Regions from separate parts of the Paenibacillus sp. FSL R5-0486 genome, predicted to be linked through region 1. Evidence: a T-box and tRNA genes for the amino acid it is inferred to sense, from the RefSeq annotation. Region 1 holds a T-box; the other regions hold tRNA genes.
What was found. The T-box of region 1 lies ahead of ileS (isoleucine--tRNA ligase). A T-box ahead of a tRNA ligase gene usually reads a tRNA of that ligase, here a tRNA-Ile.
Positions count from the first base shown of each region.

Region 2: it encodes a tRNA-Ile, which carries the amino acid that the T-box ahead of ileS (isoleucine--tRNA ligase) is inferred to sense. The anticodon was not compared.
Region 3: it encodes a tRNA-Ile, which carries the amino acid that the T-box ahead of ileS (isoleucine--tRNA ligase) is inferred to sense. The anticodon was not compared.

Region 1 covers NZ_CP150237.1:4,899,452-4,909,561, forward strand. Annotated here, with positions in the region: gene MKY01_RS21715 (LL-diaminopimelate aminotransferase) at 1-1,056, opposite strand, end outside; gene MKY01_RS21720 (RluA family pseudouridine synthase) at 1,167-2,138, opposite strand; gene lspA (signal peptidase II) at 2,122-2,616, opposite strand; gene MKY01_RS21730 (TraR/DksA C4-type zinc finger protein) at 2,838-3,575, shown strand; gene MKY01_RS21735 (DUF5665 domain-containing protein) at 3,614-3,973, opposite strand; gene ileS (isoleucine--tRNA ligase) at 4,139-7,237, opposite strand; T-box leader at 7,577-7,869, opposite strand; gene MKY01_RS21745 (DivIVA domain-containing protein) at 7,927-8,436, opposite strand; gene MKY01_RS21750 (YlmH/Sll1252 family protein) at 8,677-9,459, opposite strand; gene MKY01_RS21755 (YggT family protein) at 9,698-9,967, opposite strand; gene MKY01_RS21760 (cell division protein SepF) at 9,975-10,110, opposite strand, start outside.
Region 2 covers NZ_CP150237.1:352,358-362,467, forward strand. Annotated here, with positions in the region: gene rocF (arginase) at 1-83, shown strand, start outside; rRNA gene MKY01_RS01660 (16S ribosomal RNA) at 699-2,251, shown strand; rRNA gene MKY01_RS01665 (23S ribosomal RNA) at 2,561-5,486, shown strand; rRNA gene rrf (5S ribosomal RNA) at 5,567-5,683, shown strand; tRNA gene MKY01_RS01675 (tRNA-Ile) at 5,743-5,816, shown strand; tRNA gene MKY01_RS01680 (tRNA-Ala) at 5,850-5,925, shown strand; tRNA gene MKY01_RS01685 (tRNA-Asn) at 5,927-6,002, shown strand; tRNA gene MKY01_RS01690 (tRNA-Ser) at 6,006-6,097, shown strand; tRNA gene MKY01_RS01695 (tRNA-Glu) at 6,113-6,184, shown strand; tRNA gene MKY01_RS01700 (tRNA-Val) at 6,191-6,266, shown strand; tRNA gene MKY01_RS01705 (tRNA-Met) at 6,283-6,356, shown strand; tRNA gene MKY01_RS01710 (tRNA-Asp) at 6,383-6,460, shown strand; tRNA gene MKY01_RS01715 (tRNA-Thr) at 6,484-6,559, shown strand; tRNA gene MKY01_RS01720 (tRNA-His) at 6,657-6,732, shown strand; tRNA gene MKY01_RS01725 (tRNA-Gln) at 6,744-6,818, shown strand; tRNA gene MKY01_RS01730 (tRNA-Lys) at 6,828-6,903, shown strand; tRNA gene MKY01_RS01735 (tRNA-Leu) at 6,913-6,999, shown strand; tRNA gene MKY01_RS01740 (tRNA-Gly) at 7,008-7,082, shown strand; tRNA gene MKY01_RS01745 (tRNA-Arg) at 7,089-7,165, shown strand; tRNA gene MKY01_RS01750 (tRNA-Pro) at 7,182-7,255, shown strand; tRNA gene MKY01_RS01755 (tRNA-Gly) at 7,268-7,338, shown strand; gene MKY01_RS01760 (short chain dehydrogenase) at 7,523-8,128, shown strand; gene MKY01_RS01765 (ABC transporter substrate-binding protein) at 8,352-9,401, opposite strand; gene MKY01_RS01770 (AraC family transcriptional regulator) at 9,496-10,110, opposite strand, start outside.
Region 3 covers NZ_CP150237.1:314,178-324,287, forward strand. Annotated here, with positions in the region: gene MKY01_RS01390 (response regulator) at 1-508, shown strand, start outside; gene MKY01_RS01395 (GNAT family N-acetyltransferase) at 560-1,093, shown strand; rRNA gene MKY01_RS01400 (16S ribosomal RNA) at 1,725-3,277, shown strand; rRNA gene MKY01_RS01405 (23S ribosomal RNA) at 3,592-6,517, shown strand; rRNA gene rrf (5S ribosomal RNA) at 6,598-6,714, shown strand; tRNA gene MKY01_RS01415 (tRNA-Ile) at 6,753-6,826, shown strand; tRNA gene MKY01_RS01420 (tRNA-Ala) at 6,862-6,937, shown strand; tRNA gene MKY01_RS01425 (tRNA-Asn) at 6,939-7,014, shown strand; tRNA gene MKY01_RS01430 (tRNA-Glu) at 7,019-7,090, shown strand; tRNA gene MKY01_RS01435 (tRNA-Val) at 7,097-7,172, shown strand; tRNA gene MKY01_RS01440 (tRNA-Met) at 7,190-7,263, shown strand; tRNA gene MKY01_RS01445 (tRNA-Asp) at 7,291-7,368, shown strand; tRNA gene MKY01_RS01450 (tRNA-Phe) at 7,386-7,461, shown strand; tRNA gene MKY01_RS01455 (tRNA-Thr) at 7,482-7,557, shown strand; tRNA gene MKY01_RS01460 (tRNA-Tyr) at 7,567-7,652, shown strand; tRNA gene MKY01_RS01465 (tRNA-Lys) at 7,663-7,738, shown strand; tRNA gene MKY01_RS01470 (tRNA-Leu) at 7,745-7,825, shown strand; tRNA gene MKY01_RS01475 (tRNA-Gly) at 7,836-7,910, shown strand; tRNA gene MKY01_RS01480 (tRNA-Arg) at 7,918-7,994, shown strand; tRNA gene MKY01_RS01485 (tRNA-Leu) at 8,012-8,090, shown strand; tRNA gene MKY01_RS01490 (tRNA-Pro) at 8,098-8,171, shown strand; tRNA gene MKY01_RS01495 (tRNA-Gly) at 8,182-8,252, shown strand; gene iolD (3D-(3,5/4)-trihydroxycyclohexane-1,2-dione acylhydrolase (decyclizing)) at 8,648-10,110, shown strand, end outside.

The sequences.
Region 1 (10,110 bases):
AACCACACCTTTTGGTGCTTCTACATACAGGAAGAATGAACCTTTAGGTTTTTCAGCCTGGAAGCCCAGTTCGTTCAATGCGGCAACGAGCATGTCGTGACGGCGAGAATATTTCTCTGCAATTTTTTCCGTAATTTCAGGGTGATTCAATCCATAAGCAGCAGCCTTTTGAATCGCGATGAACTGACCTGAGTCATTGTTGTCCTTCACGTCACTGAATGCTTTGACTACAAGCGGGTTACCCGCTACAAATCCGATTCTCCAACCCGTCATGTTGTAGGACTTGGACAGAGAGTGTAGCTCTACGCCGACATCCTTCGCACCAGGTACAGACAGGAAGCTGAACGGTTTTTTGCCATCATACGTCAATGCTGCGTATGGAGCATCATGTACAACCACAACATTGTATTTCTTAGCCCATTCCACAACTTCAGTGAAGAACTCCACCGTCGCGCTTGCGCCTGTTGGGTTGTTCGGATAGTTCAGGTAGAGCAACTTCGCACGTTTTGCGATGTCTTCCGGGATAGCCGTCAGATCAGGCAAGAAGTTGTTCTCTTTCGTCAATTGGATGTTGAATACTTCTCCACCCAGATACTTCGTATGTGTACCCATAACCGGGTAACCTGGAACGGTCATGATCGTCACATCACCGGGATTGATGAAGCATGAAGGCATCATCGCCAAAGCCGGTTTTGAACCAATGGAGTGTACAATCTCAGTATCTGCATCGATACCTTCTACGTTAAATACGTTTTTCAGGTAGGAAGCAGCCGCAGCTTTGAATTCAGGAATACCATTGTCGGCATAACCACGGTTCTCAGGTCTGGAAGCTTCTTCTGCAAGTGCAGCTACAATGCCTGCATCAGCCATTTCGTCCGGTTCACCTACACCAAGGTCAATCAGTTCCACATCGGGAAAATCTTTTTTGGCCGAAGCTTTGGCACGTTTGATTTTCTCGAATTTATAAATGTTCGTGTCTTTACCATAGTTGGAGCCACCGATACGGTCGGCAAAATTAGTCTGAATGTAAGTTTCTTGGTATTTATCGATACTCATAACGTTGTTCATCTCCTCATTTGACGCAAATTTCTACACTTTAATATGAAGCATTTGCGTGATCAAAGCCATGGACAAAGTATCCGAACATTTGTACTTTCTTGGAGCTGTTAACGACTGCGTAGCGAGGCGAGCACGTCTTCCATATCTTGCGGAATCGGAGCTGAAAATTCAAGGTATTCTCCCGTTGTTGGATGCACAAATCCAAGAATGGCCGCATGAAGAGCCTGTCCTTGCATTTTGATGCCTTTATTCCGTCCATAAGTTGGATCTCCTACAAGCGGATGACCAATAAATTTCATGTGAACCCGAATCTGGTGAGTACGTCCTGTCTCCAGTTTCAATTCCAGCAAGGTGTAATCATTAATCCGCTCTGTAACGGTAAAATGCGTAACGGCATGTTTACTGTTACGTTCTGTGACCGTATACATTTTGCGGTCATTGGTATCCCGTCCAATCGGTGCATCAATGGTACCTTGATCATGATTAAGATGACCATGAACAAGCGCAATATACCGTCTATTCACCGTATGTTCCTTCAACTGAGCAGCCAGTGATGCATGAGCACGATCGTTCTTGGCAGCCATGATCAGGCCGGATGTATCCTTATCGATACGATGCACAATACCAGGACGCAACTCCCCATTAATACCCGAGAGGTCTTTGCAGTGATGCATAAGTGCATTAACGAGGGTACCCGACGTGTGTCCTGGTGCCGGATGCACCACAAGACCACGCTGTTTGTTGATCACGATCAGGTCGCTGTCTTCATATACCACTTCCAGCGGAATATCTTCGGCAATGATCTCCACAGCAGCTGGTTCTGGAATCTGTAACTCAACCAGATCCCCTTCGGATAACTTGGCATTGGCTTTGACTACAGCACCATTTACCGTAACCATTCCGTCTCCGATCCACAATTGAACTTGGGAGCGAGATACGTTATCCACGGCTTCCGTAATATATTTGTCAATTCGTTCTTTTTTATGTTCAGCGGCAACGGTCCATTCCATACGTTCATTGCCATTCATTAGTTCTTCGTCGTTAATCTGTTCCTTATTCGGATTACTCATGATGTTCATTCCCTTCAATCTTCGCGGCTGCTTTTTCGCGCCGTCCTTCAAGCAATGTCTCCACTATGATCAACCCTACACCGATGCAGATTGCCGAATCGGCGATGTTAAAAATGGGAAACGTATAACTTCCAAAATTAAGTTGTACAAAATCTACAACTTCTCCGGTCAATGCCCGGTCAAGGAAGTTGCCAATTGCTCCACCAAGCACCAAACTAAGCGCCACAGGCAGCAATTTGTGCGGGGTATCTTTTACCTTTTGCAAATACCAAATCAAGGCAACGACCACAATCAACGTAACCACGATAAAGAACCAACGCTGGTCTTGCAGAATGCCAAATGCTGCTCCTGAGTTACGATGTGATGTGATGACAAAGAAATTGCCAATGACCGGAATTTCTTCTCTGAGTTCCATCCGGGTTGCAATCAGATACTTGGTTCCCTGATCCAATAAAAATACGATAAAAGCGAGGATATAATACACCACGTTTGTTTGTCACTCCGTTCTTGTCTTTTCCAAACGATACCAGGCTTACGCCAGACTTGTTTATTGTAGCACAGCTGTTTGGAAATCGTCCACGACGCGCTACATCGCAATGCTTATGGCAAAAACGATAACATTTCCCTTCTGTAATCTTGCCCTCAATGGCACATCCTACAATAGAGTCAAAATCCGGATTTCAGCATGAAAGCAGAAAGGGGAAAATCATGTCACATTTTACTAACGAACAGCTACAATTTCTACGTTCCCAACTGATGTCCGATAAGCGCGATATTGAACATAGACTTTCGGAAAACGAGCATTATGGCCTTGGAGATTCCCTTAAACTACAGACAGGTGAATTATCACCAATTGATAATCATCCTGGAGACATAGCTACGGAGGTGTATGAACGCGAGAAAGATATTTCCCTACTGGAACATGATGAATTCCAATTGGAACGAATCGATTCTGCACTGCACTCCATCGAAGAAGGACATTACGGTACATGTGCGGTCTGCCAGCAACCCATCCCTTATGAACGCATGGAAGCTGTCCCCTACACCAAATACTGCAAAAAACATCAACCAGAAACCGTTGTCTCTGAGAACCGCCCTGTAGAGGAAGAATTCCTTGCCCCGGCATTTGGTCGAACCAGTCTGGACGAGCATGATGATCAAAATGGCTTCGATGGTGAAGACACCTGGCAGATTGTTGAAAGCTGGGGCACATCGAACTCACCAGCCATGGCTGAAGGACGCGATATCGACAGCTATGATGTTATGGCGATTGAAGCCACCGATGAAGTGGAAGGCTGCGTTGAAGCGTACGAAAGCTTTGTTGCCACGGACATCTATGGTCATGACGTCTCCATCGTGCGCAATCGGCAATATCGCCAGTACCTGGAGAACCGTGAGGGCGAGGGTCTGTTAGAACCGGATATGGAGACGGATGACACGTATTAATTGCATTTTGATATCATTTGCTTTTTTCGCTTAATCGCTTAGTATGTGTTCATATCAAGTTGGCGCTGGACAATGCGCACAATATCAGCGATGTAATCTCCAACAATGGGAAGATTGAGCGCCCCAAGTAGCTGCAAAACGTAAATGATCGTTGCTGCGAAAAAGGTAAACCCAATCGCAATCCCCACACCTCGTGCGGCTCCAGACAACAGGTTAAGTCCAATCAATTTCCATGGTCTGTTCAGCAATTCTGTGTATTGCGCTATTCGTGAACGTTCCAGTTCATTCGCCAGACGGTTCGTCAGGGTATGTAACTCTTCAATTTTGTCATGGGAATTGAAATTATCTGATGTTGATTGTTGTGAAGTGGATGCGGTTTGCTTGTCATGTTCGCTCATGTTTTGGTCAGTTCCTTTGATCAATATAGATTGACTGCACTATAGAATCATTGCCTTATTACCTAAAAAACAAACGAGCCCAGAACCAGGGAATATGTCCCTGCCTCTGCGGCTCGTTTGTTTATACTCTATATTCTGTCCTAATTGAATGGGACATGCTCCGAATTACGCTTCGATGTAAATACCGATCGATTTGCCTCCGGCTTCAACGCGTTCCATGGACTCATTCGAGCCAAATGTAACTTCGGTTACGAGAACATTTTCACGCAACACATCATCAAACGCCTGAATAGCTTCCTGAAGGGATGCATCCACATCCAGTGTCAAACGTACTCTTTTCTCAATCGGCAGGTCCAGACGTTTCCGGGTATCCTGCACAGCACGAACCACTTCACGGACCCAACCTTCCTGTTCCAAGGCTACCGTGATTTCGGTATTCAGCGCAACCGTCAGACCGTAACCTGATGCTGAAGCAAAACCTGATTTGGCCTGTTTATCAACCAATAATTCTTCACTCGTTACTTGCAGCTCTTCGCCTTCCGGTGAAACGATGTTCAGTACACCTTCCGAAACCACTTTACGCGTCTCATCGGCTGACATTCCCTTGAAGAAGTTTTGCAGGAACCCTACGTTTTTACCGTATTTCTTACCTGCAACTTTCAGGTTCAGCTTCAATGTAAAGTCAACGAATTCCGCATCATTATGCTCCGTACGGATTCCTTTTACATTGATCTCTTCTTTGATGATCTCTTCATAACTTGTCAGGTCAAAGCCTTTATCCAGGGAAACGATCAATTCAGACAGCGGCTGACGTGTCTTGATGCCTGTTTCGTTACGAACGTTACGGGCAAGTTCAACCACGCGGCGAGCCGTCTCCATATCCTGTTCCAGTCCTGCATCAATCAGCGCTTCGTTAGCTACCGGATAGTCTTCCATGTGCACACTCTCACCTGTTGCAAGGTTCAAATAGATGTCTTCTGCCAGCATCGGTGTGAACGGAGCAACCAACTTCGCGGTAGTCACCAGTACCTCAGTCAATGTACGGTAAGCGTCCAGTTTATCCTCTGTCAGCCCACTTCCCCAGAACCGGTCACGGGAACGACGGATGTACCAGTTACTCAACTCATCAACAAATGCTTCAATCGCTTTGGAGGAGTTCAGATAATCGTTAACCAGCAATGCTTTTTCTACAACCAGGATCAGACTGTTCAGTCTCGACAGAATCCAGCGATCCAGCTTGTGTGCGGACAGTTGGAACGGGTGCTCCTGTGGATCAAATCCATCAATGGTAGCATAAAGCGTCAGGAATGCATGGGTGTTGACCAGCGTATCCACCATTTTGGATTTTGCTTCGCCTACGATACCTTTGGAGAAACGTTTGCTGTTCCACGGTGCACTGTCAGACAACAAAGCCCAGCGGAATGCATCTGTACCGTATTCTTCAATTACTTCCCAAGGATCGATAACGTTACCTTTGGATTTGGACATCTTCTGTCCGTTCTCGTCAAGAACGTGTCCTGTAGCCATAACCGCTTTGTAAGGCGCTTTGCCTGTCAAAAGGGTGGAAACCGCCAGCAAGCTGTAGAACCAGCCACGTGTCTGGTCAATCCCTTCACAGATCATATCCGCAGGGTACTGCTGTTCGAATACTTCTTTATTTTCAAATGGATAGTGCTGCTGGGCAAACGGCATGGAGCCGCTGTCGAACCAGACATCGATCACTTCCGGTGTACGTTTCATCTCATATTTGCCACAAGAGCTCATGACTTTAACGTCATCCACATATGGTTTATGCAATTCAAGATTCTCTGGCACATCACCTACCGCACGAGCACGCAATTCTGCAATGCTGTGTGGAGCAAATTGTTCGCCAGTCTCCTCGCACACCCAGATGTTCAGCGGAGTTCCCCAATAACGATCACGGCTGATGTTCCAATCCACCAGATCTTCAAGGAATTTCCCAAAGCGACCTTCACGAACGTGACCTGGGTACCAATCCACTTCACTGTTGTTGGCAATCAATTGGTCCTTGATGGCTGTTGTTTGGATAAACCAGCTGTCCATCGCATAGTACAGAAGCGGTGTATCACAACGCCAGCAGAATGGATAGCTGTGCTCATATTTTTCTTTGCTGAACAACCGTCCATGCTCAGACAGATATCGCACGATATCAATATCACAATCCTTCACGAAACGTCCCGCAAAGTCAGTAACCTCAGCGACAAATTTGCCTTCCAAGTCCACCATGTTCACAAAGCTGATCCCATTCTCACGGCATACACGATAGTCATCTTCACCATGGGCAGGAGCCATGTGTACGATACCCGTACCACTTGCATCCGTTACAAAGCCTGCACCCAGAATGATGTTGGCTTTCTCAGCCTGTACGTAGTTGAACGGAGGATCATACGTTTTGCCAACCAGATTGGCACCTTTCAGTGCACCGATGATCTCATACTCACCCTTGGTATCTTTCATCACTTTTTCAACCAGATTGGTTGCCATGATGTACACTTCATCACCTTGACGAACACGGGAGTAGTCCATATCCGGATTCACGGCAAGTGCAACGTGTGAAGGCAGTGTCCAAGGTGTTGTCGTCCAAGCCAGTACAAATTCTCCGCTGTCATTCAGTTTGAATTTCGCTGTAGCACTCAGATCTTTGACGTCTTTGTACCCTTGTGCAACTTCATGGGAACTCAGTGTTGTCTGACAAGAAGGACAATACGGGCTCACACGGTGACCACGATACAACAGGCCTTTCTCATGGATTGTCGCCAGGATGTTCCATACACTCTCGATGTAGTTGTTATCAAGGGTGATATACGGGTTATTCATATCCGTCCAATATCCGATACCTTCTGTCAGATCACGCCATTGTTGCTCGTATTCGAATACGCTCGCTTTACATTCGTTAATGAATTTCTCCACGCCGTAATCTTCGATTTCCCACTTGTGGGAGATACCAAGCTTTTTCTGTACACCCAGTTCTACAGGCAGACCATGTGTATCCCAACCCGCTTTACGAACGACACGGTAACCTTTCATCGTGTTATACCGTCCAACAAAATCCTTGATTACCCGTCCCAGTACGTGACCGATATGCGGTTTTCCGTTCGCTGTAGGCGGCCCTTCATAAAATACGAAGTTTGGTTTTCCCTCCCGGTTTTCGATGGACCTTTTGAATGTATTCTCCGTTTTCCATTTATCTAACACGCGTAATTCTCTGGCACGTGCCTTCTCTTTGACGTCAACTCGTTGCATGATGATTATCTTCCCTTTCTTTGGTTGGATTGTGGACCGTCCACAAAAAGCGTTTCAATCCCCCTAAATCCCCCTTGCCAAGGGGGACCCCATAGGCGCTCCGCCCTCTGGACACCCGGGATGGGTTGTCGTTGGCGGATCGGTGGCGGTTATGGGCGAGGGTTAATGTGCGTAGTGGCGGCCATTTTGGGGCTGTTCCCTGCGTGAACGCCGCATGGCCTTACTGCGAGGCGGGTGTTGCCGGGTGCTTCGCTCTCCCGGCGGGCGGCTCTCTCCTTGAGGTCCCTTCGGGCCTCATGGACGTTCGCCTTTTTTGGACACAAAAAAGCCCCGTCCCTGGAAAGGGACGAGGCTATACTCGCGTTACCACCCTAATTCTGTTCATCACAAACCACATCCAGGCAAGCCTGGGTATGCTCTGTCATCAACAGCGCTTATGCCCCGCTAAACTACTGCAGGGTGCCGTTATAACGTACGGCTTACGGTTCGGCTTACACACGGCAATCATAATCACCGCTTCAGCGTCACTTCTCCGGGGAGATATTCGGCTATAACTCATCCATTGGTTTGCACCAACCACCAACTCTCTGAGGGATGAGATCATAACGTACTGAACCCGTCATGGAATCACTATTCATTATGAATATAGTTATAGCCTCTTTGCAGACAAAAGTCAACCAGGCGACAGACTAATAAATTTCTTTCATCTCCCGCTCACGGTCACGCACTTCCTGCTCCCGGCTCTCCAGCACTTCCCAACCATCCTGAGTCAACAGTTCAAGCTGCGCTTCAACAAGCGTGCGGAAACGGGCACGATAAATCGAGGCCTGCTTTTTCAGTTCTTCCACTTCCAAAGCAATTTTGCGAGATTTGCCCAACGATTCGTTCACGATCCGGTCTGCATTTTTCTCTGCTTCCTTCACGATCAACTGCGCTTCTTTCTTCGCATTACCCTTCACATCATCAGCAGCTTCCTGCGCAATGATAATCGTTTTGCTAAGCGTCTCTTCAATTGTAGAAAAATGATCCAGTTTCTCCTGAACGGACAGCAACTGATTGCTCAGCTCTTTGTTCTCGCGAATGACGCCTTCGTAATCTTTGATGACTTGATCCAGGAATTCATTGACTTCATCCTCGTCATACCCGCGCAAACGTCGGGAAAATTCCTTGTTGTGTATGTCCAGCGGCGTTAATGGCATGCTGTCCACCTCCTGTTAAAGTTCCTTCCCGTCCAGAGAAGGTTTGCAGCATATGGGTACCACCCAAGGGGCCGTATCGTTGATGCCTAACCTTGGCAACGTATACGGAATGCAGGATCAGAATTGCATCCTCCAACGTTCATGCAAAGCTTTGACTTAATGTTTATCGGATACACCGCGTATTTTCTACACCTTTATGATAAACATTTCGACAAGAAAGCGGATTTTCCTGCAACAGACTCAGGCAAATTTGCCGATTTTCACTCGGCAGCGCCCTTTTTTGGTCATCCCATCCTGTTCCATAACCTTGAAACGGCCAAATCCCTGAATGGATACGACATCACCCGCTTTTAGCGATTTGGAGGGATCTTCCTCAACCTTCCAGTTCACACGGCAGCGACCAGCTTTGATTGGCACCAGCACTTTACTGCGACTAAGCCGATACACATCTGCGCAGATTCCATCCAAACGAAGCGAAGCGACCGTAATGTCCATCGTCTCCAGTTTACTCTCTGACCATCGCATCTGATCCAAAGGAAGTAACTCTGTGAACACATGTAACCGATGCACCTGATTCAGTTGAAGCGATAAAAAAGCGCCGGTTTCCGCCGCCACCACTGTATGGCAACCGTCCTCCAGCACTTGGATATCTCCGATCTTTCCACGTTTCATCCCAAGCCCGAGCAGGGAACCCATATAGTCCCCATGCTCCAGCTCCGAGATTTTCTGATCATCAGACGTGATGCTGAGCACCTGCATTCCCATATCCTCATCATCCAGATACATATAATCAGGTGCAACCAGCGCACGCTTGCGTTCAGCAGCCTCGTAACCACCATCCAGACGAATCTGAACGTCGTTACGGCGATTGGCAAGAGTCTGTAATATAAAAACCTGTCTTGGATCAAGAAAGTCAGTTAGCTTCATGTCATGATACTTACCCGCCTGCTCAACCCAATCCGAAGCCTTATCTACAAAATCTCGCTCATCATGGCTAAAATGTTCGTAAATTTCACCGCTCATCTATGTCACCCTACCCTAATAGTCCGTGTTCAAAAAGACCGGTTTTCAGTACCGAGAAGATGGGATAAAGCTAGAGATGGAGTAGCGGAGCGTAGAAAAAACTACGTGAGCAACTACAATGTTTCCGAAGGAAACATACTTCGTAAGCCTCCCGCTTATTTCGGCTGAATTCCATATTCGATGCTGACGATGCCACTAGGCACCCTTCGTAATCAAAAGCGGACTTTTTGAACAACCTCTAATATGCAAAATACCGGAGTATGGAGATTAGCCCATTAAGCGCAAGTTGCAGAACGATCAGCGCCACAATCGGGGAAATATCCAGCACACCGAACAAAGGCGGTATAAATCGGCGAAACGGACTTAGATATGGTTCCACTAATTTGCCCAGCCATTCACCGATAAAGCTTTCCCGTGCGTTGGGAAGCCATGACATCAATATGTAGACGATGACCATGTAAAAGTAAATTTGATATGCAAAACCCAAAATATTAACTAACGACTCCAAAAACGGCTCACCTCATTCTGTTATAATCTTGCTCGCTGTCAGCCAGTATTTCCGTAATTGATCCCTGAATTTCAACCGTATCTGGCGTACAGAGAAAAATGTTTCCGCCGATTTTGGAAATACCGCCACCCAATGCATATACC
Region 2 (10,110 bases), 2.7 Mb from region 1:
ATCCGTTGTTTGATCACAATAGACATACGGCAAGGCTTGGTGTGGAACTGATCGCTTCGTTACTTGGTAAGCGCATATTGTAAGCACTGAGAAGTGATGTGGAGTATGTAGGCTGAGCCTAAGGAATATACTTTCTTATTTATTATAGAAGGAAAGAAAACTGAGACCTCCGAAAACTAGGGCTAGTCACAATCAATTGTTCACTGCAATCGCAGTTGAAGTGGCTTCCCTGGTTATGTTTAATGGACATGTATATTAGAAGCACCGTAATAAGGATGCTGAGAGTTATTTGTATGTACAGGAGCGTCAGATTACATATTGTGCTGATGATGTGAGTTGATTATCATTTTTGAAAAAAGACTTGCAATTGAAATCTGTACATGATATATTCTAATTCCGGCCAAGAAAACACGGTTTACACGGTGCGGCAAGCGAATGAAATAAGCTTCGAAAGAAACTTAAAAAAAGAGCTTGCAAAGTTGGTTCGGACATGATATTATATAAGAGTTGCTGAAGAGAAAAAAATTCGGTAACAAAATAAGTTTGATCTTTGAAAACTGAACAACGAGTGAGTAAACATTCTGCTTGCAGAATGAACGCGAAAGTTTGAAACGAGCCTTGGCTTGAATCGACTGGAGCACAAATGAGATTTTTAATCTCGTCAGATTCAAAATGAGCTTATCGCTCTTTTCAATACTTTATTGGAGAGTTTGATCCTGGCTCAGGACGAACGCTGGCGGCATGCCTAATACATGCAAGTCGAGCGGACTTGAAGAGAAGCTTGCTTCTCTGATGGTTAGCGGCGGACGGGTGAGTAACACGTAGGCAACCTGCCCTCAAGTTTGGGACAACTACCGGAAACGGTAGCTAATACCGAATAATTGTTTTCTTCGCCTGAAGGAAACTGGAAAGACGGAGCAATCTGTCACTTGGGGATGGGCCTGCGGCGCATTAGCTAGTTGGTGAGGTAACGGCTCACCAAGGCGACGATGCGTAGCCGACCTGAGAGGGTGATCGGCCACACTGGGACTGAGACACGGCCCAGACTCCTACGGGAGGCAGCAGTAGGGAATCTTCCGCAATGGGCGAAAGCCTGACGGAGCAATGCCGCGTGAGTGATGAAGGTTTTCGGATCGTAAAGCTCTGTTGCCAGGGAAGAACGCTTGGGAGAGTAACTGCTCTCAAGGTGACGGTACCTGAGAAGAAAGCCCCGGCTAACTACGTGCCAGCAGCCGCGGTAATACGTAGGGGGCAAGCGTTGTCCGGAATTATTGGGCGTAAAGCGCGCGCAGGCGGTCATTTAAGTCTGGTGTTTAATCCCGGGGCTCAACCCCGGATCGCACTGGAAACTGGGTGACTTGAGTGCAGAAGAGGAGAGTGGAATTCCACGTGTAGCGGTGAAATGCGTAGATATGTGGAGGAACACCAGTGGCGAAGGCGACTCTCTGGGCTGTAACTGACGCTGAGGCGCGAAAGCGTGGGGAGCAAACAGGATTAGATACCCTGGTAGTCCACGCCGTAAACGATGAGTGCTAGGTGTTAGGGGTTTCGATACCCTTGGTGCCGAAGTTAACACATTAAGCACTCCGCCTGGGGAGTACGGTCGCAAGACTGAAACTCAAAGGAATTGACGGGGACCCGCACAAGCAGTGGAGTATGTGGTTTAATTCGAAGCAACGCGAAGAACCTTACCAGGTCTTGACATCTGAATGACCGGTGCAGAGATGTACCTTTTCTTCGGAACATTCAAGACAGGTGGTGCATGGTTGTCGTCAGCTCGTGTCGTGAGATGTTGGGTTAAGTCCCGCAACGAGCGCAACCCTTATATTTAGTTGCCAGCACTTCGGGTGGGCACTCTAGATAGACTGCCGGTGACAAACCGGAGGAAGGTGGGGATGACGTCAAATCATCATGCCCCTTATGACCTGGGCTACACACGTACTACAATGGCCGGTACAACGGGCTGCGAAATCGCGAGATGGAGCCAATCCCAACAAAGCCGGTCTCAGTTCGGATTGCAGGCTGCAACTCGCCTGCATGAAGTCGGAATTGCTAGTAATCGCGGATCAGCATGCCGCGGTGAATACGTTCCCGGGTCTTGTACACACCGCCCGTCACACCACGAGAGTTTATAACACCCGAAGTCGGTGGGGTAACCGCAAGGAGCCAGCCGCCGAAGGTGGGATAGATGATTGGGGTGAAGTCGTAACAAGGTAGCCGTATCGGAAGGTGCGGCTGGATCACCTCCTTTCTATGGAGAATCGTTTCCTGCAACGGAAACATTCAAATACGCAGCTTAGTTGCAAAACACTCACTCGTTGCTCAGTTTTGAGAGCTCAAACTCTCAAACAGCTTGCTTTTGCATGGAGCTTGTTCTTTGAAAACTAGATATCGAAACGAAACAAACGCGAATTAGAACATTCCTTTAAGCTGAACTTGTGCAAACAAGTCAAGTGTATAAAGGTAGTTAAATTGCTTTTGTGAGGGTATCGGGTGAGAGCGACTTTTGGCTTTGCGCAAGCAAAACAAGGGAAGCGAGCGACCGAAACCGGAACAAAATGGTTAAGCTACTAAGAGCACACGGAGGATGCCTAGGCGCTAGGAGCCGATGAAGGACGTGGCGAACAACGAAACTGCCTCGGGGAGCTGTAAGCAAGCTTTGATCCGGGGGTGTCCGAATGGGGAAACCCAGCTGGGGTAATTTCCAGTTACTCATAACTGAATACATAGGTTATGTAGAGGCATACCAGGGGAACTGAAACATCTAAGTACCCTGAGGAAGAGAAAACAATAGTGATTCCGTCAGTAGCGGCGAGCGAACGCGGAGAAGCCCAAACCAGAGAGCTTGCTCTTTGGGGTTGTGGGACGTCTCACATGGAGTTACAAAGGAACCGGTTAAGCGAAGAGGTCTGGAAAGGCCCGCCAAAGAAGGTAAAAGCCCTGTAGTTGAAAGTCTGTTCCCTCCGAGACGGATCCCGAGTAGTGCGGGGCACGTGAAACCCCGTATGAATCCGGCAGGACCATCTGCCAAGGCTAAATACTTCCTAGCGACCGATAGTGAAGCAGTACCGTGAGGGAAAGGTGAAAAGCACCCCGGAAGGGGAGTGAAATAGAACCTGAAACCGTGTGCTTACAAAAAGTCAGAGCCCGTTTTAGGGGTGATGGCGTGCCTTTTGTAGAATGAACCGGCGAGTTACGTTCCCGTGCAAGGTTAAGGTGAAGAGCCGGAGCCGCAGCGAAAGCGAGTCTGAATAGGGCGACTTAGTACGTGGACGTAGACCCGAAACCGGGTGATCTACCCCTGTCCAGGGTGAAGGTGCGGTAACACGCACTGGAGGCCCGAACCCACGCATGTTGAAAAATGCGGGGATGAGGTGGGGGTAGCGGAGAAATTCCAATCGAACTCGGAGATAGCTGGTTCTCCCCGAAATAGCTTTAGGGCTAGCCTCGGAAAACAGAGTCGTGGAGGTAGAGCACTGATTGGGTGCGGGGCCCGCAAGGGTTACCAAGCTCAGTCAAACTCCGAATGCCATAGACTTACTTCCGGGAGTCAGACAGTGAGTGCTAAGATCCATTGTCAAAAGGGAAACAGCCCAGACCATCAGCTAAGGTCCCCAAGTGTGTGTTAAGTGGGAAAGGATGTGGAGTTGCACAGACAACCAGGATGTTGGCTTAGAAGCAGCCATCATTGAAAGAGTGCGTAATAGCTCACTGGTCGAGTGACTCTGCGCCGAAAATGTAACGGGGCTAAACACACCACCGAAGCTATGGCTTGATGCTTTGCATCAGGGGTAGGGGAGCGTTGTATAAGGGTTGAAGGTGTACCGTAAGGAGCGCTGGACATTATACAAGTGAGAATGCCGGTATGAGTAACGAAAAGATCAGTGAGAATCTGATCCGCCGAAAGCCTAAGGGTTCCTGAGGAAGGCTCGTCCGCTCAGGGTAAGTCGGGACCTAAGGCGAGGCCGAAAGGCGTAGTCGAAGGACAACAGGTCGAAATTCCTGTACCACCGTAAGCCGTTATGAGCAATGGGGGGACGCAGTAGGGTAGTGACGCGGACTGATGGATGTCCGTCTAAGCAGTAAGGCTGATGTGTAGGCAAATCCGCACATTGTAAGGCTGAGCTGTGATGGGGAGCGAAAATTATAGTAGCGAAGGTCATGATCTCACACTGCCAAGAAAAGCCTCTAGCCAGGTGATGGTGCCCGTACCGCAAACCGACACAGGTAGGCGAGAAGAGTATTCTAAGGCGCGCGGAAGAACTCTCGTTAAGGAACTCGGCAAAATGACCCCGTAACTTCGGGAGAAGGGGTGCCCCGGTAGTGTGAATAGCACGAGGGGGCCGCAGTGAAAAGGCCCAAGCGACTGTTTAGCAAAAACACAGGTCTGTGCGAAGCCGTAAGGCGAAGTATACGGGCTGACGCCTGCCCGGTGCTGGAAGGTTAAGGGGAGTGGTTAGGAGCAATCCGAAGCTGTGAACCGAAGCCCCAGTAAACGGCGGCCGTAACTATAACGGTCCTAAGGTAGCGAAATTCCTTGTCAGGTAAATTCTGACCCGCACGAATGGCGTAACGACTTGGGCGCTGTCTCAACGAGAGATCCGGTGAAATTTTAATACCTGTGAAGATGCAGGTTACCCGCGACAAGACGGAAAGACCCCATGGAGCTTTACTGCAGCTTGATATTGAATTTGGGTACGATCTGTACAGGATAGGTGGGAGCCTTTGAAGTGTGAGCGCCAGCTTGCATGGAGGCAACGTTGGGATACCACCCTGATCGTATCTAGGTTCTAACCTGGTACCGTAATCCGGTGCGGGGACAGTGTCAGGTGGGCAGTTTGACTGGGGCGGTCGCCTCCTAAAGAGTAACGGAGGCGCCCAAAGGTTCCCTCAGAATGGTTGGAAATCATTCGAAGAGTGCAAAGGCATAAGGGAGCTTGACTGCGAGACCTACAAGTCGAGCAGGGACGAAAGTCGGGCTTAGTGATCCGGTGGTACCGCATGGAAGGGCCATCGCTCAACGGATAAAAGCTACCCTGGGGATAACAGGCTTATCTCCCCCAAGAGTCCACATCGACGGGGAGGTTTGGCACCTCGATGTCGGCTCATCGCATCCTGGGGCTGAAGTAGGTCCCAAGGGTTGGGCTGTTCGCCCATTAAAGCGGTACGCGAGCTGGGTTCAGAACGTCGTGAGACAGTTCGGTCCCTATCTGTCGTGGGCGTAGGAAATTTGAGAGGAGCTGTCCTTAGTACGAGAGGACCGGGATGGACGTACCGCTGGTGTACCAGTTGTTCCGCCAGGAGCACCGCTGGGTAGCTATGTACGGACGGGATAAACGCTGAAAGCATCTAAGCGTGAAGCCCCCCTCAAGATGAGATTTCCCAGTATGTAAGACCCCTTGAAGACGACGAGGTAGATAGGCTGGGGGTGGAAGTGCAGCAATGCATGGAGCTGACCAGTACTAATCGGTCGAGGGCTTATCCAATTAGCAAGTTGTAATTCGCATGTTTCGTTTCGAATCTAGTTTTCAGAGAACGATCTCTGAAATGTAAGCTAAGCTATGCGTTTGGTGGCGATGGCGGAGGGGTTCCACACGTACCCATCCCGAACACGACCGTTAAGCCCTCTAGCGCCGATGGTACTTGGACCGCAGGGTCCTGGGAGAGTAGGACGCCGCCAAGCGATTTCCCTTTGGGGTATTTTTTTTGCCCCCCTTGCCAAGGAATAAGGGATATATATTAGGGCCCTTAGCTCAGTTGGTTAGAGCGCACCTCTGATAAGGGTGAGGCCGGTGGTTCGAGTCCACCAGGGCCCATAGCAAGACCACAACAAGAAATACACAGTGTATGGGGCCATAGCTCAGCTGGGAGAGCGCCTGCCTTGCAAGCAGGAGGTCAGCGGTTCGATCCCGCTTGGCTCCACCATTCCCTGATAGCTCAGTTGGTAGAGCACTCGACTGTTAATCGAGTTGTCACAGGTTCGAGCCCTGTTCGGGGAGCCATATGGAGAGGTGTCCGAGCTGGCCGAAGGAGCACGATTGGAAATCGTGTAGGCGTCACAAGCGTCTCGAGGGTTCGAATCCCTCTCTCTCCGCCAGATATTTTTTAGCAAGGCCCGTTGGTCAAGGGGTTAAGACACCTCCCTTTCACGGAGGTAACAGGGGTTCGAATCCCCTACGGGTCATATTATGGAGGCTTAGCTCAGCTGGGAGAGCATCTGCCTTACAAGCAGAGGGTCGGGGGTTCGATCCCCTCAGCCTCCACCATATAACTTTATAACGACGCGGGGTGGAGCAGCCCGGTAGCTCGTCGGGCTCATAACCCGAAGGCCGCAGGTTCAAATCCTGCCCCCGCAATTATACTTTCCTTGAGAAAGTGATCTGGAACCGTGGTGTAGTTGGCCTAACATGCCTGCCTGTCACGCAGGAGATCGCGGGTTCGAATCCCGTCGGTTCCGCCATTTTTTAATTAAATATACACCGTGCCGGTGTAGCTCAACTGGTAGAGCAACTGACTTGTAATCAGTAGGTTGGGGGTTCAAGTCCTCTCGCCGGCACCATTTTTAGTATTTACATCTGAATTTGTGATAGAATGTATATTACAAGTAAAATTGTTAATACTAAGATTCTCTTAGTGGATGAATGGCTTACTCTATGGCGGTCGTGGCGAAGTGGTTAACGCACCGGTTTGTGGATCCGGCATTCGGGGGTTCAATTCCCCTCGATCGCCCCATGATTTTTTAATGGGGATTAGCCAAGCGGTAAGGCAACGGACTTTGACTCCGTCATGCATAGGTTCAAATCCTATATCCCCAGCCATTTCATTACGAGTCATTAGCTCAGTTGGTAGAGCACCTGACTTTTAATCAGGGTGTCGAAGGTTCGAGCCCTTCATGACTCACCATTATATTTTGCGGTCGTGGCGGAATTGGCAGACGCGCACGGTTCAGGTCCGTGTGGGCTAACCCCCGTGGAGGTTCGAGTCCTCTCGACCGCACCATATGTTTTGCGGAAGTGGCTCAGCGGTAGAGCATCGCCTTGCCAAGGCGAGGGTCGCGGGTTCGATTCCCGTCTTCCGCTCCAATATTTGCGCCCTTAGCTCAGCTGGATAGAGCGTTTGACTACGAATCAAAAGGCCGGGAGTTCGAATCTCTCAGGGCGCGCCATTATTCTCATAAGTATCGGGATGTAGCTCAGCTTGGTAGAGCACCTGGTTTGGGACCAGGGGGTCGCATGTTCAAATCGTGTCATCCCGATTTTTTTTATTTGCGGGTGTAGTTCAATGGTAGAACTTTAGCCTTCCAAGCTAATAGCGTGGGTTCGATTCCCATCACCCGCTTCTTAGTAACATATAGAAGAGCCTTTGCTTATAGCAAAGGCTTTTTTTGTGTTAAAAAGAATAAGTGTAATTTATTTAAAATAGGGTCAATTGTCATTTGATTAAGGATGGAATCTTTGTTTAAATAAATAGAACAATTCGTATCTGATTAACCGTATTTATTTATAAAGGAGGACAAACAGTAATGAAAAGAGCTCTGGTCATTGGTGGAAACGGAACATTAGGTAAAGCCGTTGTTGCGAAACTGAAAGATTATTCCGTTGAGGTTATTACAGCAGGTAGACAATCCGGGGATGTTCAGGTGGATATGACGTCGACAGAGAGTATTACAACCCTCTTCGAAACGGTGAGAAATATTGATTACGTCATTGTGGCGGCGGGCCAGACCCATTATGCGAAACTCGAAGAACTGACACCTGAGAACAATATGATTAGTGTGCAGGGTAAACTGCTTGGACAGGTCAATATCGTATTGATTGGACAGCACTATATTAACGACAAGGGGAGTTTCACGCTGGTCAGTGGCATTATACAAGACCACCCTATTGAGCAAGGTGCATCAAGTGCTATGGTCAATGGGGCTATTGATTCGTTTGCCAAAGCGGCAGCGTTTGAGTTACCAAGAGGCATTCGTTTGAATTCGGTTAGTCCTAATCTGTTTGTAGAGTCTGCGGAAAAATATAAGGATTTCTTTATTGGATTTAATCCTGTACCTGTAGAGAAAGTGGCTAATACGTTTATCCAGAGTGCACTTGGGATTGAAACAGCCCAAAATTTTAAAATATATTAAAAGCCGGAAAGTTATATATGATTTTGATGATTACCTATCCCTAATTAATTGCAGGATGAGAAAGGTGTACATGAAATACATTTAGCTGTTAAGCATGTAGAATGATTTTTCATGAAACAGAACTGAATGAGGCCATTTGAAATATTAAAACAAAAGGAGATTCACCGGATTTTCGGTAGATCTCCTTTTGTTTGTTGTGGATGAAACAGAAGTATGTTTACTATTATGGAGCAGGTAGTCCAAGAACTTCGAGCATCTCATTACGTTTGAGCGATTCGGCAATAGGGCCGTCAATGAGCCATTTCTTAGCATTGAGGACATAGACATGACCATTTTGAACAGCGGGTAGGCTTTTCCATACTTGGAGTTGCTGGATTTCATTGAGTTCATCTTTTGTTTTTTGCAACGCTTCAGCTGACCCATCTGAGCTAATGGACACGATAAACAGATAGTCTGCTTTGATTTCAGGCAAAAGTTCTACCGAGATACTGGCATTCATCCGATCCGGGTTCTCTGCCTCGAGTTTGGTAACGAGAGCATCGGGAGTGAATCCAACCTCATAACCCGCTCCTACATAACTGGAAGCTGGAAATGGCGTGGATGGAATGGAAGAGAAGAACAAACGCATATCCTTCTCTTCGAGGCGCAGGAATGCAGCTGTAGGTTTGGTCTTGGTGATATCGGCTGCGAGCTTCTGAGATTCAGTTACTTGGTCTTTATTTTTTTGTAAAAGCTGTTCAGCCCGCTCTTCAATATCTAGCGCAGTAGCTACCTGCACGATAGATTCCTGCCAATTACGGCGATCATAAGTGATCGTAGGCGCGATCTTCTCGAGTTGTTCGAGAATTTTGGCATCCAAACTGGCATTGGCAATAATGAGGTCCGGATTGGCGCTGACTACAGCTTCAAAATTGACACTTTCATTGATGGGTTCGACATCCACGCCTTGAGCTTCAAGTTGCTCATTCAGGTAATCTTGCCGACCAATAGGTGTAGCAAGTACCAGTGGTACCTCCAAGGAGAGGAGAATGTCCTCCATATTAATGGACACAATCCGTTCGGGATGTGCCGGGATTTCTTTGCTGCCACTGGCGCTCTCCACGGTCTTAGTAGCTGATTCAGTGGATGAGTCCCCATCTGTCCCCGCAGCTGATTTTACGCCATCTGCAGATGGCTGCGAAGTGCTTGCAGGTGTCTGTCCACACGCAACAAGTAACATCGCGAGTATGAACAGGATCCCCGTTATTTTGACATATTGCTGTTTGTACATCATAATCCCCCTGTGTTTCTAATGATATTGATTCTCAGTACACTTTATATTGTAGCGGTCTCATGTTGGGGGAGACATAGCCTTCTGTGCTATCCGGTCATGGATTAATGTGCTGAGTTCCACCAAAAAGTTTCAGGGTTTCATCGATGATCTGATCATGAGCATATGGTGAATAATCCAACCACGGCATTTCATCTAGCAGATATACATGTTGGTTCTGCACAGGCATCAAATCTTGCCATTGCTGAGTATGTTGTAGTTTATGCCAACGTTGCTGGGATTCTGAGTCCTGGTCCACAATCAGTAACATGCGATCTCCAACCATTTGAGGCAACTCCTGTTCATCCAATGCACGATAGACTTGCCCTGGAAGCAGATCGTGTGAAGGGGACACGCCCAGGTCGTTATATAGAACAGCGCCCCCATTGCGTCGCCCGTAGATTAACAGATGACCCATCATGATATGAATAATGGAGACCGTGTCCTTACCGATTAAATGAGTAAGTTGCTCTTTGGCTTGGATTACCTTGTCATCGTACTGCTCCAACCATTGCTGAGCATCTTGTTGCTGTCCCACAATGGAGGCAACTTGTATGAAGTGTTCCCGCCAGCTCAATCCTTTCCATGGGATAACGATGGTAGGCGCAATTCGCTGCAGCGTTCTTTTTAACGTATGGGCTTCGTACTCATTACAGAGTATGAGGTCAGGGCT
Region 3 (10,110 bases), 2.7 Mb from region 1:
GGTTGTGGCCGTCAGTCTGTTCGACACGTTGATGCATAGCTGGAACCGACTTCATCCTATGTTAGCGCCGCCGCTAGCGATGAGTGATTTTTTGCGTGAAATTCAATTGAAATATGCGTTGCATGATCTGGTAAGCTGGATGGATCGTATTATCTGCGACTGGCTGGAACAGATACGTAAGGAGATGGGCGAGAAGAAAAGCAATAAACTTATCGAGCAGGTGAAACAGTATGTAGAGCTTCATTACGCCGAAGAGATTAGTTTTGAAGCGATAGCCAAGGGGCTGTTCGTACATCCGAAGTATCTGAGTCAACTGTTCAAAAGGGTGACCGGTGAGAATTTCGTCAGTTATTTGAACGGGTACCGGATTCAGAGGGCGTTGGAACTGTTGCAGTCGGGACATTACATGGTGTATGAGGTGAGCGAGATGACGGGGTTCCGTAATGCAACGTATTTTAGCCAGGTTTTCAAAATGCTTACGGGCAAGAGTCCGTCTGAGGTGGGGTAGAGCGATACAGGTATAGTAATTAAATAAAGTGGAAGAGGAGGTATGGTTCTTATGATGATCGATCAGCAGGAATATTACATTAAAGGCTTATCTTACTCCATTAGATCGGCAGAGGAAAAGGATGCTGAGGCCTTGTCTTCACTACGTGTACAAATCGATGGGGAAACCGAGAACATGGATCGTGAAGAGGGCGAGGCGTATATCGACGCAGCCGGGTTTAGGCGGATCATCCATTTGGACACTGAGAAGTCAAGGAATCTGTTCTTTGTTGCTGTTGTGGGATACTCCCGATGTGAAGGTACAGAGCTGAAGCGCTTTTGCCATAAAGTTGAGTTCGGCGTGTGTGTAGCCAGAGAGTTCTGGGGGCATGGGATTGGCAAGAACTTGTTAGAGAAGTCAATAGAATGGGCAGACCAGACTGGTGTAGAGAAGATGACGTTGAACGTGCTGGCATCCAATGAAAAGGCAATCGAGTTATACCAAAAGAGTGGCTTCGAGATCGAAGGTATTTTGAAAAAGGATCGTAGACATGCGGATGGACAGTATTACGACACGATAGTGATGGGCAGGTTCAGAGACTTATAAGGGTATAAAAAGTGAAAAGCAGAATCTAAATAAGCTCACAGCTTATGGAGTTTAATTATTAGATTTGATACCGACATAATAGATAGCAGTGTTATTGAGAAGATGTATTATGTTTCTTATCTTATAGAACGAATGTAATGATGTTGAATGAGTCTATTCACAACCTATTATTTAGATAGATTAGACCGGTGAGTGTATAATAGGATATAGTAAGAGGATATTGCCATTGGAAAAGAGATTATGAAGAGGTTGAATCAAATATATAATCAGTTTTTAGATGGGATATTTTACAAGTAGCAATTGTGTTGTGTATATGATATATTCTAATTCCGGCCAAGAAAACACGGTTTACACGGTGCGGTAAGCGAATGAAATGAGCTTCGAAAGAAACTTAAAAAAAGAGCTTGCTAAGTTGGTTCGGAAGTGTTATGATATAAAAGTTGCTGAAGAGAACAACATTCGGTAACGAAACGAGTTTGATCTTTGAAAACTGAACAACGAGTGAGTAAACATTCTGCTTGCAGAATGAACGCAAAAGTTTGAGACAAGCCTTGGCTTGAATCGACTGGAGCACAAATGAGATTTTTAATCTCGTCAGATTCAAAATGAGCTTATCGCTCTTTTCAATACTTTATTGGAGAGTTTGATCCTGGCTCAGGACGAACGCTGGCGGCATGCCTAATACATGCAAGTCGAGCGGACTTGAAGAGAAGCTTGCTTCTCTGATGGTTAGCGGCGGACGGGTGAGTAACACGTAGGCAACCTGCCCTCAAGTTTGGGACAACTACCGGAAACGGTAGCTAATACCGAATAATTGTTTTCTTCGCCTGAAGGAAACTGGAAAGACGGAGCAATCTGTCACTTGGGGATGGGCCTGCGGCGCATTAGCTAGTTGGTGAGGTAACGGCTCACCAAGGCGACGATGCGTAGCCGACCTGAGAGGGTGATCGGCCACACTGGGACTGAGACACGGCCCAGACTCCTACGGGAGGCAGCAGTAGGGAATCTTCCGCAATGGGCGAAAGCCTGACGGAGCAATGCCGCGTGAGTGATGAAGGTTTTCGGATCGTAAAGCTCTGTTGCCAGGGAAGAACGCTTGGGAGAGTAACTGCTCTCAAGGTGACGGTACCTGAGAAGAAAGCCCCGGCTAACTACGTGCCAGCAGCCGCGGTAATACGTAGGGGGCAAGCGTTGTCCGGAATTATTGGGCGTAAAGCGCGCGCAGGCGGTCATTTAAGTCTGGTGTTTAATCCCGGGGCTCAACCCCGGATCGCACTGGAAACTGGGTGACTTGAGTGCAGAAGAGGAGAGTGGAATTCCACGTGTAGCGGTGAAATGCGTAGATATGTGGAGGAACACCAGTGGCGAAGGCGACTCTCTGGGCTGTAACTGACGCTGAGGCGCGAAAGCGTGGGGAGCAAACAGGATTAGATACCCTGGTAGTCCACGCCGTAAACGATGAGTGCTAGGTGTTAGGGGTTTCGATACCCTTGGTGCCGAAGTTAACACATTAAGCACTCCGCCTGGGGAGTACGGTCGCAAGACTGAAACTCAAAGGAATTGACGGGGACCCGCACAAGCAGTGGAGTATGTGGTTTAATTCGAAGCAACGCGAAGAACCTTACCAGGTCTTGACATCCCTCTGATCGATGCAGAGATGTATCTTTCCTTCGGGACAGAGGAGACAGGTGGTGCATGGTTGTCGTCAGCTCGTGTCGTGAGATGTTGGGTTAAGTCCCGCAACGAGCGCAACCCTTATATTTAGTTGCCAGCATTTCGGATGGGCACTCTAGATAGACTGCCGGTGACAAACCGGAGGAAGGTGGGGATGACGTCAAATCATCATGCCCCTTATGACCTGGGCTACACACGTACTACAATGGCCGGTACAACGGGCTGCGAAATCGCGAGATGGAGCCAATCCCAACAAAGCCGGTCTCAGTTCGGATTGCAGGCTGCAACTCGCCTGCATGAAGTCGGAATTGCTAGTAATCGCGGATCAGCATGCCGCGGTGAATACGTTCCCGGGTCTTGTACACACCGCCCGTCACACCACGAGAGTTTATAACACCCGAAGTCGGTGGGGTAACCGCAAGGAGCCAGCCGCCGAAGGTGGGATAGATGATTGGGGTGAAGTCGTAACAAGGTAGCCGTATCGGAAGGTGCGGCTGGATCACCTCCTTTCTATGGAGAATCGTTTCCTGCAACGGAAACATTCAAATAGCAGACTAGATCTGCACAAACTACTCACTCGTTGCTCAGTTTTGAGAGCTCAAACTCTCAAACAGCTTGCTTTTGCATGGAGCTTGTTCTTTGAAAACTAGATATCGAAACGAAACAAACGCGAATTAGAACATTCCTTTTTAGCTGAACTTGTGTTAAACAAGTTTCAATAAAAACGGTAGTCAAATTGCTTTTGTGATGGTATCGGGTGAGAGCGACTTTTGGCTTTGCGCAAGCAAAACAAGGGAAGCGAGCGGCCGAAACCGGAACAAAATGGTTAAGCTACTAAGAGCACACGGAGGATGCCTAGGCGCTAGGAGCCGATGAAGGACGTGGCGAACAACGAAACTGCCTCGGGGAGCTGTAAGCAAGCTTTGATCCGGGGGTGTCCGAATGGGGAAACCCAGCTGGGGTAATTTCCAGTTACTCATAACTGAATACATAGGTTATGCAGAGGCATACCAGGGGAACTGAAACATCTAAGTACCCTGAGGAAGAGAAAACAATAGTGATTCCGTCAGTAGCGGCGAGCGAACGCGGAGAAGCCCAAACCAAAGAGCTTGCTCTTTGGGGTTGTGGGACGTCTCACATGGAGTTACAAAGGAACCGGTTAAGCGAAGAGGTCTGGAAAGGCCCGCCAAAGAAGGTAAAAGCCCTGTAGTTGAAAGTCTGTTCCCTCCGAGACGGATCCCGAGTAGTGCGGGGCACGTGAAACCCCGTATGAATCCGGCAGGACCATCTGCCAAGGCTAAATACTTCCTAGCGACCGATAGTGAAGCAGTACCGTGAGGGAAAGGTGAAAAGCACCCCGGAAGGGGAGTGAAATAGAACCTGAAACCGTGTGCTTACAAAAAGTCAGAGCCCGTTTTAGGGGTGATGGCGTGCCTTTTGTAGAATGAACCGGCGAGTTACGTTCCCGTGCAAGGTTAAGGTGAAGAGCCGGAGCCGCAGCGAAAGCGAGTCTGAATAGGGCGACTTAGTACGTGGACGTAGACCCGAAACCGGGTGATCTACCCCTGTCCAGGGTGAAGGTGCGGTAACACGCACTGGAGGCCCGAACCCACGCATGTTGAAAAATGCGGGGATGAGGTGGGGGTAGCGGAGAAATTCCAATCGAACTCGGAGATAGCTGGTTCTCCCCGAAATAGCTTTAGGGCTAGCCTCGGAAAACAGAGTCGTGGAGGTAGAGCACTGATTGGGTGCGGGGCCCGCAAGGGTTACCAAGCTCAGTCAAACTCCGAATGCCATAGACTTACTTCCGGGAGTCAGACAGTGAGTGCTAAGATCCATTGTCAAAAGGGAAACAGCCCAGACCATCAGCTAAGGTCCCCAAGTGTGTGTTAAGTGGGAAAGGATGTGGAGTTGCACAGACAACCAGGATGTTGGCTTAGAAGCAGCCATCATTGAAAGAGTGCGTAATAGCTCACTGGTCGAGTGACTCTGCGCCGAAAATGTAACGGGGCTAAACACACCACCGAAGCTATGGCTTGATGCTTTGCATCAGGGGTAGGGGAGCGTTGTATAAGGGTTGAAGGTGTACCGTAAGGAGCGCTGGACATTATACAAGTGAGAATGCCGGTATGAGTAACGAAAAGATCAGTGAGAATCTGATCCGCCGAAAGCCTAAGGGTTCCTGAGGAAGGCTCGTCCGCTCAGGGTAAGTCGGGACCTAAGGCGAGGCCGAAAGGCGTAGTCGAAGGACAACAGGTCGAAATTCCTGTACCACCGTAAGCCGTTATGAGCAATGGGGGGACGCAGTAGGGTAGTGACGCGGACTGATGGATGTCCGTCTAAGCAGTGAGGCTGATGTGTAGGCAAATCCGCACATTGTAAGGCTGAGCTGTGATGGGGAGCGAAAATTATAGTAGCGAAGGTCATGATCTCACACTGCCAAGAAAAGCCTCTAGCCAGGTGATGGTGCCCGTACCGCAAACCGACACAGGTAGGCGAGAAGAGTATTCTAAGGCGCGCGGAAGAACTCTCGTTAAGGAACTCGGCAAAATGACCCCGTAACTTCGGGAGAAGGGGTGCCCCGGTAGTGTGAATAGCACGAGGGGGCCGCAGTGAAAAGGCCCAAGCGACTGTTTAGCAAAAACACAGGTCTGTGCGAAGCCGTAAGGCGAAGTATACGGGCTGACGCCTGCCCGGTGCTGGAAGGTTAAGGGGAGTGGTTAGGAGCAATCCGAAGCTGTGAACCGAAGCCCCAGTAAACGGCGGCCGTAACTATAACGGTCCTAAGGTAGCGAAATTCCTTGTCAGGTAAATTCTGACCCGCACGAATGGCGTAACGACTTGGGCGCTGTCTCAACGAGAGATCCGGTGAAATTTTAATACCTGTGAAGATGCAGGTTACCCGCGACAAGACGGAAAGACCCCATGGAGCTTTACTGCAGCTTGATATTGAATTTGGGTACGATCTGTACAGGATAGGTGGGAGCCTTTGAAGCATGAGCGCCAGCTTGTGTGGAGGCAACGTTGGGATACCACCCTGATCGTATCTAGGTTCTAACCTGGTACCGTAATCCGGTGCGGGGACAGTGTCAGGTGGGCAGTTTGACTGGGGCGGTCGCCTCCTAAAGAGTAACGGAGGCGCCCAAAGGTTCCCTCAGAATGGTTGGAAATCATTCGAAGAGTGCAAAGGCATAAGGGAGCTTGACTGCGAGACCTACAAGTCGAGCAGGGACGAAAGTCGGGCTTAGTGATCCGGTGGTACCGCATGGAAGGGCCATCGCTCAACGGATAAAAGCTACCCTGGGGATAACAGGCTTATCTCCCCCAAGAGTCCACATCGACGGGGAGGTTTGGCACCTCGATGTCGGCTCATCGCATCCTGGGGCTGAAGTAGGTCCCAAGGGTTGGGCTGTTCGCCCATTAAAGCGGTACGCGAGCTGGGTTCAGAACGTCGTGAGACAGTTCGGTCCCTATCTGTCGTGGGCGTAGGAAATTTGAGAGGAGCTGTCCTTAGTACGAGAGGACCGGGATGGACGTACCGCTGGTGTACCAGTTGTTCCGCCAGGAGCACCGCTGGGTAGCTATGTACGGACGGGATAAACGCTGAAAGCATCTAAGCGTGAAGCCCCCCTCAAGATGAGATTTCCCAGTATGTAAGACCCCTTGAAGACGACGAGGTAGATAGGCTGGGGGTGGAAGTGCAGCAATGCATGGAGCTGACCAGTACTAATCGGTCGAGGGCTTATCCAATAGCAAGTGATAATTCGCATGTTTCGTTTCGAATCTAGTTTTCAGAGAACAACACTCTGAAATGTAAGCTATGCTATGCGTTTGGTGGCGATGGCGGAGGGGTTCCACACGTACCCATCCCGAACACGACCGTTAAGCCCTCTAGCGCCGATGGTACTTGGACCGCAGGGTCCTGGGAGAGTAGGACGCCGCCAAGCGAAACCCCATTGGGGTATTTTTTTTCGAAAATTGATAAGGGCCCTTAGCTCAGTTGGTTAGAGCGCACCTCTGATAAGGGTGAGGTCGGTGGTTCGAGTCCACCAGGGCCCATAGCAAGACCACAACAATGAAATACACCAGAGTATGGGGCCATAGCTCAGCTGGGAGAGCGCCTGCCTTGCAAGCAGGAGGTCAGCGGTTCGATCCCGCTTGGCTCCACCATTCCCTGATAGCTCAGTTGGTAGAGCACTCGACTGTTAATCGAGTTGTCACAGGTTCGAGCCCTGTTCGGGGAGCCAGTAAGGCCCGTTGGTCAAGGGGTTAAGACACCTCCCTTTCACGGAGGTAACAGGGGTTCGAATCCCCTACGGGTCATATTATGGAGGCTTAGCTCAGCTGGGAGAGCATCTGCCTTACAAGCAGAGGGTCGGGGGTTCGATCCCCTCAGCCTCCACCATATAAACTTTATAACGACGCGGGGTGGAGCAGCCCGGTAGCTCGTCGGGCTCATAACCCGAAGGCCGCAGGTTCAAATCCTGCCCCCGCAATTATACTTTCCTTTGAGAAAGTGATCTGGAACCGTGGTGTAGTTGGCCTAACATGCCTGCCTGTCACGCAGGAGATCGCGGGTTCGAATCCCGTCGGTTCCGCCATTTTTTTATTCTAGTAAGGCTCGGTAGCTCAGTCGGTAGAGCAGAGGACTGAAAATCCTCGTGTCGGCGGTTCGATTCCGTCCCGAGCCACCATTTATAACACCATGTAATACGCCGGTGTAGCTCAACTGGTAGAGCAACTGACTTGTAATCAGTAGGTTGGGGGTTCAAGTCCTCTCGCCGGCACCATGTAATCCTGGAGGATTAGCGAAGCGGCCAAACGCATCAGACTGTAAATCTGCTCCCGTACGGGTTCGGTGGTTCGAATCCATCATCCTCCACCAGTTTTTCTATGAGTCATTAGCTCAGTTGGTAGAGCACCTGACTTTTAATCAGGGTGTCGAAGGTTCGAGCCCTTCATGACTCACCATTATATGCGCGTGTGGCGGAATTGGCAGACGCACTAGACTTAGGATCTAGCGTCTTTGACGTGGGGGTTCAAGTCCCTCCACGCGCATCCTTTATTTGCGGAAGTGGCTCAGCGGTAGAGCATCGCCTTGCCAAGGCGAGGGTCGCGGGTTCGATTCCCGTCTTCCGCTCCAATATTTTGCGCCCTTAGCTCAGCTGGATAGAGCGTTTGACTACGAATCAAAAGGCCGGGAGTTCGAATCTCTCAGGGCGCGCCATTATAACTTCATATTTTGCCGGCGTGGCGGAATGGCAGACGCGCTCGACTCAAAATCGAGTGGGAAACCGTGGAGGTTCGAGTCCTCTCGCCGGTATAGATAACGGGATGTAGCTCAGCTTGGTAGAGCACCTGGTTTGGGACCAGGGGGTCGCATGTTCAAATCGTGTCATCCCGATTTTTTTTATGCGGGTGTAGTTCAATGGTAGAACTTTAGCCTTCCAAGCTAATAGCGTGGGTTCGATTCCCATCACCCGCTTATATATTGAAAAAGAAAGAGACGGTACTCACCGTCTCTTTCTTTTTTTCTGCATTCACAGGCATATTGACCATGATTGTATACGAAGATCATGGATTATATAGCTGATTAGCATGTACCAACATGTATCCCATCCTCACGATATATTCCCCTCTCTTTTAAGTCTGTCCTTAGTCATTGTGGAAGTGTTCAAATAGAGAAGGTCTAACACATGTTTGAACACAAGAATATCTTTTCTTTATCACAATTTATAAAAACGCTTACAAAAATAGCTTGCGTAAATCATTAACCTGTAATACCATATCAATTAAGCGCTTAACCTTTAGGGGTAAGGCGCTTAAACTTAACTTAGATTAAGCGCTTAACCCGTAAAGGAAAGGACGGCGATCAAACTCATGAAAACAATTCGATTAACGATGGCTCAGGCACTGCTTCGATACCTGGATCAGCAATATATCTCGGTTGACGGGGTGGAAACCAAGTTTGTGAAGGGAATCATCGGTATTTTTGGACATGGCAATGTAACAGGCATTGGAGAAGCGCTGGAGCGCAGTCCGGGAAGCCTGACGTATATGCAAGGCAAGAACGAACAAGGAATGGTGCATACGGCAGCGGCTTATGCCAAGCAGAAGAACCGTAGACAGATCTATGCATGTACTACATCCATTGGACCTGGTGCTTTGAATATGATTACGGCGGCAGCTACTGCAACGGTGAACCGAATTCCGGTTTTATTGCTTCCTGGAGACAACTTTGCTACACGGGAACCGGACCCGGTACTTCAGCAGTTGGAAGTGAGCAGTGATTATACAATCTCAGCCACTGATCCATTCAAAGCCGTCAGCAAGTACTGGGATCGCATCGTTCGTCCCGAACAGTTGATGATTGCTGTTACACAGGCCATGCGTGTGCTAACCGATCCAGCAGAGACGGGAGCAGTAACGCTCGCATTGCCGCAGGATGTGCAGGCAGAAGCGTACGATTACCCGGAATCTTTCTTTGCCCGCAAAGTACATTATCTGGATCGTCGTCCCCCGGTACAGGCAGCCATTGAACGGGCAACGGAGCAGATTGCCCGAGGCAGAAAGCCGCTGCTCGTTGCAGGCGGCGGTGTGTTGTACTCTGAGGCGTCCGTTCAACTCGTGGAGTTCGCCGAGGTATTTGGTATTCCGATCGCCGAGACGCAGGCGGGCAAGAGCGCAGTTTCTTGGGACCACCCACTAAATGTGGGGGCCATCGGGGTTACGGGCTCTCTGGCAGCCAATAGGCTGGCGAGAGAAGCAGACGTTGTGATCGGCGTCGGTACGCGGTTCTCGGATTTCACGACGGCGTCCCGCTCTGCTTTTCAACATCCGGAAGCGTCATTCATCAACATCAACTTGAACAGCATGGATGCCGCCAAGTTAGGCGGAGAAGCCATTCTGGCAGATGCACGCGAAGGATTGCAGGCTTTGCAGAAGGAATTGCAGCAAAGACGATATCGCAGTGCATATGGTGCATCTGAAATCGCTGATCTCCGCGCTGAGTGGAATGCAGAAGTGGATCGGCTGTATGCAGCTCAACATGAAGCAGGGCTGGCACAGACTACGGCAGTCGGCATCGTTAACCGGACCATTGATCCATCTTCCGTCATAGTGTGTGCGGCAGGCAGTCTGCCGGGTGATCTACATCGTCTGTGGCGTGCGTCTGTACCAAAGACATACCACATGGAGTATGGATTCTCCTGTATGGGGTACGAGGTAAGTGGAGCGTTCGGAGCAGCACTTGCCGAGCCGGATCGTGAAGTGTACGCCATGGTAGGGGATGGCAGTTATCTGATGCTGCATTCGGAGTTTGTGACCAGTTTGCAGGAACAGAA